DNA from 2 places in the Variovorax sp. GW821-FHT09D04 genome. Region 1 is predicted to be linked to the other one. Evidence: predicted binding sites of a transcription regulator. Region 1 holds the regulator's gene; the other holds the start of a gene.

Region 1 (3,406 bases):
CATGCGCCGATTGACGCGGCTGAAGTCGAACAGCGACGCGGTGAAGCGCTTGAGCAGGCTGCCGCGCCCGGCCGGGAACGGGTTGAACAGGCGCAGCTCCACGTTCGGCGTGGCGGCCAGGCCGAGCAGCAGCTCGTCTTCGCCGGACGTGTACAGGTCGTCCATCAAGAGACGCACGCGCACGCCGCGCTGGGCCGCATCGCGCAGGGTGCGCAGCAGGTAGCGACCGGTCTCGTCGTTCTCGATCTGGTAGTACTGCACGTCGAGCGTGCGCTGGGCGCGGCGCGCCAGCTGCAGCCGCGTGTCGAAGGCGAAGTCGCCGCCGGGCATCAGGCGAAAGCCGCTGAGGTCGGGGTCGGGCTGCGAGGCCAGCGCGATCTTGCCGAGCGCGGTGTCGGCCGAGACGGCGATGGCCTTGGTGGGCGGGCGCGGTGCCTCGTCGGGCAAGGTGGCACAGCCGGCGAACAGCGATGCAGCCACGAGGGCGAAGACCCAATGCCCCCAGCGCGACAGCAGGCGACGGGTCATCGTGGGCTTTCTACAGAGCCTTGCGCAGGTTGGCCGGTGCGATGCGCAAGGCTTCGCGGTACTTGGCGACGGTGCGGCGCGCGCACTCGATGCCCTGCTCTTTCAGCATCTCGGAAATCTGGCTGTCGGACAGCGGCTTCTTGATGCTCTCGGAACTCACGAACTGCTTGATCAGCGCGCGCACTGCCGTGCTCGACGCGTTGCCGCCGGTCTCGGTGCCCAGCGCCGAGCCGAAGAAGTACTTGAGCTCGACCGTGCCGAAGGGCGTTGCCATGTACTTGGCGGTGGTCACGCGCGAGATGGTCGACTCGTGCAGGCCCAGTTCGTCGGCGATCTCGCGCAGCACCAGCGGGCGCATGGCCAGCTCGCCGTGCACGAAGTAGCTCTTCTGCCGCTCGACGATGGCGTTGCTCACGCGCAGGATGGTGTCGAAGCGCTGCTGGATGTTCTTGATGAACCAGCGCGCCTCCTGCAGCCGCTGCGACAGCGCCTGGCTGCCCTCGCCCTTGTGCGACTTGAGCGCACCGGCGTAGATGTCGTGCACGCGCAGGCGCGGCATGACTTCGGGGTTGAGCATGACGCGGAACTTCACGTTCGTGCCGCGCCCGGTCTTGGTGACGATCACGTCGGGGATGACGATGTTGCGTTCGACGTCGACGAAGCGGCGCCCCGGCTTGGGTTCGAGCCGCGCAATGATCTGCAGCGCCGAGCGCACCAGCTCTTCGTTGGTGCGCGTGAGCGTGGCCAGGCGCTTGAAGTCGCGCCGCGCGAGCAGCTCCATCGGCTGCTTGCAGATCGCGATGGCGGTCTTGCGGATGAGCGCTTCGGCCTCGGTCTCGTCTTCGCTGGCGAGCGCCTTCAGCTGGATGCTCAGGCATTCGCCGAGGTCGCGCGCACCGACGCCGACCGGCTCCAGGCTCTGCAGCAGGCCCAGCGCCACCTGGAAGTGGTGCACGAGGTCGTCGAACTGGTCGTTGTCGTCGCCCGCCAGGCCCGAGGCCAGCGCGGGCAGCGAGTCTTCGAGGTAGCCGTCGTCGTTGAGCGACTCGATCAAAAAGCGCAGCGCGGCGCAGTCGTTTTCATTGAGCCGCAGGCTCAGCGCCTGGCGGTGCAGGAACGACTGCAGCGACTCCTGGCTGCGCGCGAGTTCGGTGGCGTCGGCACGCTCGTCGTCGCCCAGGTTGTTCTGGCGCGCGGGCGCGTCGCTGCCCCACTCGCTGTCGTCGGGCGCCATGTCGACGGTGCCGTCGCCTTCCCAGTCGGGCTCGCGCTCGGCGATCTCGGCGGCGGGGCCGTCGGTGTCGGGGGTCGAGGTGGTGGTGTCGCTGGAGGTGGAGGACGTGCTGGCGGCGGACGGCGTGAACTCGGCCTCACCCTCGCCCGCGTCGTCGCGCGGCACCGGCGCGTCGGCCGTGTCCAGCCCGAACTCCTCGCGCGCCGCTTCTTCCGCGGTGCGCTCGAGGAACGGGTTCTCGTCCAGCATCTGCTCCACCTCCTGGCTCAGTTCGAGCGTGGAGAGCTGGAGCAGGCGAATGGACTGCTGCAGCTGTGGCGTCAAGGCCAGATGCTGCGAGACGCGAAGGGACAGCCCTTGCTTCATGAGGAAATGGCTCCCCCCCAGGCTGCGCGCTTCGCGCTACGCCAACCCCCTACCGGGGGCGGGCCGGCCGCTTCGGGCGGCCGTGCGCGGCGGCCCCCGCGAGGAAGCTCCGCGCGGACGGCGGCCACGATGATCCTTGACCCTCGCCGCACGGTCACATCCGGAAGTGCTCGCCCAGGTACACCCTGCGTACCTCGGCGTTGTCGACGATCTCCGAGGGTGTGCCTTGTGCCAGCACGTGCCCGTCGCTGATGATGAACGCGTGATCGCAGATGCCCAGCGTCTCACGCACGTTGTGGTCGGTGATGAGCACGCCGATGCCGCGCTCTTTCAGGAAACTGATGATCCGCTGGATCTCGATCACGGCGATCGGGTCGATGCCGGCGAAGGGCTCGTCCAGCAGGATGAAGCGCGGCTGCGTGGCCAGCGCGCGCGCGATCTCGACGCGGCGGCGCTCGCCGCCCGACAGCGCGAGCGCGGGCGAATCGCGCAGGTGGTCTACGCGCAGGTCGGCCAGCAGGTCGGCCAGGCGCTCTTCGGTGTGCTGCTTGGTCAGCGGCATCATGCGGCCGTTGGCGTCGGGTTCGCGCTGCAGCTCGAGCACGGCGCGCACGTTTTCCTCGACCGTGAGCTTGCGGAAGATCGAGGCCTCCTGCGGCAGGTAGCTCAGGCCCATGCGCGCGCGGCGGTGGATGGGCATGTGGGCGATGGGCTCGCCGTCGATGGTGATCTCGCCGGCGTCGGCGCGCACCAGCCCGACGATCATGTAGAACGAGGTGGTCTTGCCCGCGCCGTTGGGGCCGAGCAGTCCGACGACCTCGCCCTTTTGCACATCGAGCGAGACGTCTTTCACGACCGTGCGGCTGCCGTAGCTCTTCTTGAGGCCGCGCGCCACGAGGCGGCTGCCCGGAATGCCGTCGGCGGCCTGGGTTCCTGCGGTTTCGATCACTTGCGCCCTTCCCCTTCGGTGCCGCCCAGCGTGGTGCTCGGGCGCAGCCCGGCGCCGGGCGCGGGGGTGGGCGCCGGAGCCGCGGGCTTCTTGCCGCCGGCCGCGGGTGCGGAGCCGGGCGCCGCCGGGGCCGGCGTGGCCTTCGGCGTGAGGATGGCCTTGACGCGACCGCCGCCGCCCGCCGAGACGCCGGCGTTCGGCGGCACGAGGGAACCGTTGACGGTGTAGGTGTCGTTGCTCTGGTCGTAGACGATCAGCGCGCCGCTGCTTTCGTCGTTGGCCGTGGCGCCGATCAGCCGGCGCATGACGGCACGGCGGATGAACTTGAC
Region 2 (3,406 bases), on a different contig from region 1:
CAGCGTCTGGCCGTCGGCGCGCCAGAAGATCGACAGCGCCCAGCGCGGCAGTTGTTCGCCCGGGTACCACTTGCCCTGGCCGAAATGCAGGAAGCCGCCCTGGCCGTACTCGGCGCGCAGCTTGTGCACGAGCTCGGTGGCGTAGCCGCGCTTGGTGGGGCCGAGCGCGTCGGTGTTCCATTCGGGCGCGTCGCGGTCGCTGGTGGCGACGTAGGTGGGCTCGCCGCCCATGGTCAGACGCACGTCGCCGGCGACGAGGCGCGCATCGACCGCGTCGCCGAGCGCGAGCACTTCGGCCCACTGTTCTTCGGTGTAGGGCTTGGTGACGCGCGGCGATTCGTAGATGCGCGTGACCTTCATCTCGTGGCTGAACTCGACCTCGGATTCGTCGACGCCGCCTTCGATGGGCGCGGCGCTCGACGGCGTGGGCGTGCAGGCGAGTGGAATGTGGCCTTCGCCGGCCAGCAGGCCCGAGGTGGCATCGAGGCCGATCCAGCCGGCGCCCGGCAGGAACACCTCGCACCAGGCGTGCAGGTCGGTGAAGTCGACCGTGGTGCCGCTGGGGCCGTCGAGGGCTTTCACGTCGGGCGTGAGCTGGATCAGGTAGCCCGACACGAAGCGCGCGGCCAGGCCGCAGTGGCGCAGCAGTTGCACCAGCAGCCAGCCCGAGTCGCGGCACGAGCCGCTGCCGTTGCTCAGCGTTTCTTCCGGCGTCTGCACGCCGGGCTCCATGCGGATGAGGTAGCTGACGTCCTTCTGCACCTGCTGGTTGATACCGACCAGGAAGTCGATGGTGCGCTGTTCCTTGCGGTCGACCTTGTCGAGGTAGGCCTCCAGCAGCGGCGTGACCGGGTCGGCCACGAGGTAGGGCGCCAGCTCTTCGGCCTGCGAGGCCGTGTACTTGAAGGGGAAGTTCTCGGCCTGCGGCTCGAGAAAGAAGTCGAAGGGGTTGTAGACCGCCATCTCGACCACGAGGTCGACCGTGACCTTGAACTCGCGCGTCTTCTCGGGGAACACGAGCCGCGCCTGGTAGTTGGCGAACGGGTCCTGCATCCAGTTGACGAAGTGCTCGGCCGGCTCGACCCGCAGCGAATACGAGATCACATTGCTGCGGCAATGGGGCGCGGGGCGCAGTCGCACGACTTGCGGGCCCAACTGCACCAGGCGGTCGTATGTGTAGTGGGTGACGTGGTGGAGTGCGGCGTGGATGGACATGCGTAGGGGCGTGCAGTGCAGCGAGGTTGCATCGAAAAGATGTCTCTGGTGAGACGCATACTAGCCCAGTTGCCAAGCAATTAACGCGCCATCGAGCGTGGGTTGGGGGAGGGTTTGCATCATGGATTCCGAGGTGTCGGGAGGGCAGTCGCGGCGTGCGTCCGAGGCTGTCGCGGGTGGGTCGGGGGCCTTCGTTGTGCTGGGCGGTACGCTGCTCGGCGCGGCGGTGCAACTGCGTCAGCCGCTGTTGTGGGCGGCGGGTGTCTACGTCGCGTTGCTGCTGGCGGGGCTCGGTGGCGGATGGCTGCTGTGGCGGTGGCGTGGGCCTCGGCTGCTCGTGCTGATGCTGTCGCTGGCCTGCGGCGCGATGGCCGGCGCGGGGCTCGCCGGATGGCGCGCGACGGCCTATGCGAGCGGGGCGCTGGACCCGCAACTGGAAGGGCGCGACCTGCGGCTCACGGGCGTGGTCTCGCAGATGCCACAACCCGGCGAGATCGGAACGCGCTTCCGTTTCGATGTGGAGACGGCGCAGTGGGCCGATGCCTCCGATGAGGCGCCACCGATGGTGCCGCCGCGCATCGCACTCGCCTGGTACGGCGACTACGGCGGGATGTGGGAGCAACCCGCCGAGCGGCGTGCGTCCGTCGCACGCACCGTGGGCGAGGTGCACGCCGGCCAGCGCTGGCAACTGACCGTGCGCCTGCGCGCGCCGCACGGCAACCTCAACCCACATGGCTTCGACAGCGAGCTGTGGGCGTGGGAGCAGGGCGTGCATGCCCAGGGCCATGTGCGGGCCGGGGCGCGCGATCCCGCGCCGCGCCTGCTGGGCACGACGTGGCGGCACCCGATCGAGCGGGCGCGCGAGGCCGTGCGCGATGCGGTCTTCGCGCGCGTGGACGACCGGCGGCAGGCCGGCGTGATCGCCGCGCTCGTCACCGGCGACCAGGGCGCCATCGACCGTGCCGACTGGGACGTGTTCCGCGCCACCGGCGTGGCGCACCTGATGTCGATCTCCGGCCTGCACATCACCTTGTTCGCATGGTTCGCGGCGCATGTCGTGGGCGCGCTCTGGCGGCGCAGCAGCCGGCTCATGCTGCGGCTGCCCGCGCAGCAGGCCGCGCTCGCGGGCGGCGTGCTGCTGGCGGCGCTCTACGCGCTCTTCAGCGGCTGGGGCGTGCCTTCGCAGCGCACGGTCTGGATGCTCGCGGCCGTGGCGCTGCTGCGCCTGACCGGCCGGCGCTGGCCATGGCCGCACGTCTGGCTGCTGACGGCGGCGGTCGTGGTGGCCGCCGATCCGTGGGCGCTGCTGCAGGCCGGCTTCTGGCTCAGCTTCGTCGCGGTGGCTGTGCTGTTCGCCTCCGCCACGGCCGTGCCGGGCGAAGGGCGGGTGGGCGCGCTCACGCGCCTGGGCCGCTTCTTTCGTGAGCAATGGACGATCACGCTGGCGCTCACGCCGCTGAGCCTGCTGCTGTTCCAGCAGGTGTCGGCGGTCGGGCTGGTGGCCAACGCGCTCGCGATCCCGTGGGTGACGCTGGTGATCACGCCGCTGGCGATGCTCGGCGTGGCGGTGCCGCCGCTGTGGGACGTGGCGGCTGGCGCCTTGAAGCTGTTCGCGCTGTTGCTGCAGGCGCTCGCCGGCCTGCCGTTCGCCACGCTGTCGATGGCCGCGCCACCAGCGTGGCTGGCCGCAAGCGGCGTGGCAGGCGGCGTGCTGTTGGCGATGCGCCTGCCGTGGTCGGTGCGCGCGCTCGGGCTGCCGCTGCTGTTGCCGGTGCTGCTGTGGCAGCCGACGCGGCCCGCCGTGGGCGAGTTCGACCTCCTCGCCGCCGACATCGGGCAGGGCAACGCGGTGCTCGTGCGCACCGCCACGCACAGCCTGCTGTACGACGCCGGGCCGCGCTACGGGCTCGACAGCGACGCGGGCCACCGCGTGCTCGTGCCGCTGCTGCGCGCACGCGGCGAACGGCTCGACCTGCTGCTGCTGAGCCACCGCGACATCGACCACACCGGCGGCGCCCCCGCCGTGCTCGCCATGCAGCCGAAGGCGGCGCTGCTGAGTTCCATCGAGGCCGGGCACCCGCTGCAGGCGCTGCGCCCCGCGCGCCGCTGCGAGGCCGGGCAGCGCTGGACCTGGGACGGTGTCGCTTTCGAGGTGCTGTTTCCCTTCGACAGCGACTACCTCGGCTTCACG

Evidence for each region. Region 1 encodes sigma-54, which starts transcription at its own class of promoters, with help from an activator protein. Its sites were predicted from a motif close to TGGCANGNAANCTGCTTT; they were not measured.
Region 2: AC07O4_RS10805 (transglutaminase family protein) is a predicted target of sigma-54. The motif match lies at 1,289-1,306, and genes of this name have one in related genera.

What each region holds. Positions count from the first base shown of each region.
Region 1 covers NZ_JBWKPA010000014.1:68,199-71,604, forward strand. Annotated here, with positions in the region: gene AC07O4_RS29040 (phospholipase D family protein) at 1-528, opposite strand, end outside; gene rpoN (RNA polymerase factor sigma-54) at 539-2,128, opposite strand; gene lptB (LPS export ABC transporter ATP-binding protein) at 2,283-3,077, opposite strand; gene lptA (lipopolysaccharide transport periplasmic protein LptA) at 3,074-3,406, opposite strand, start outside.
Region 2 covers NZ_JBWKPA010000003.1:93,402-96,807, forward strand. Annotated here, with positions in the region: gene AC07O4_RS10805 (transglutaminase family protein) at 1-1,215, opposite strand, end outside; gene AC07O4_RS10810 (DNA internalization-related competence protein ComEC/Rec2) at 1,337-3,406, shown strand, end outside.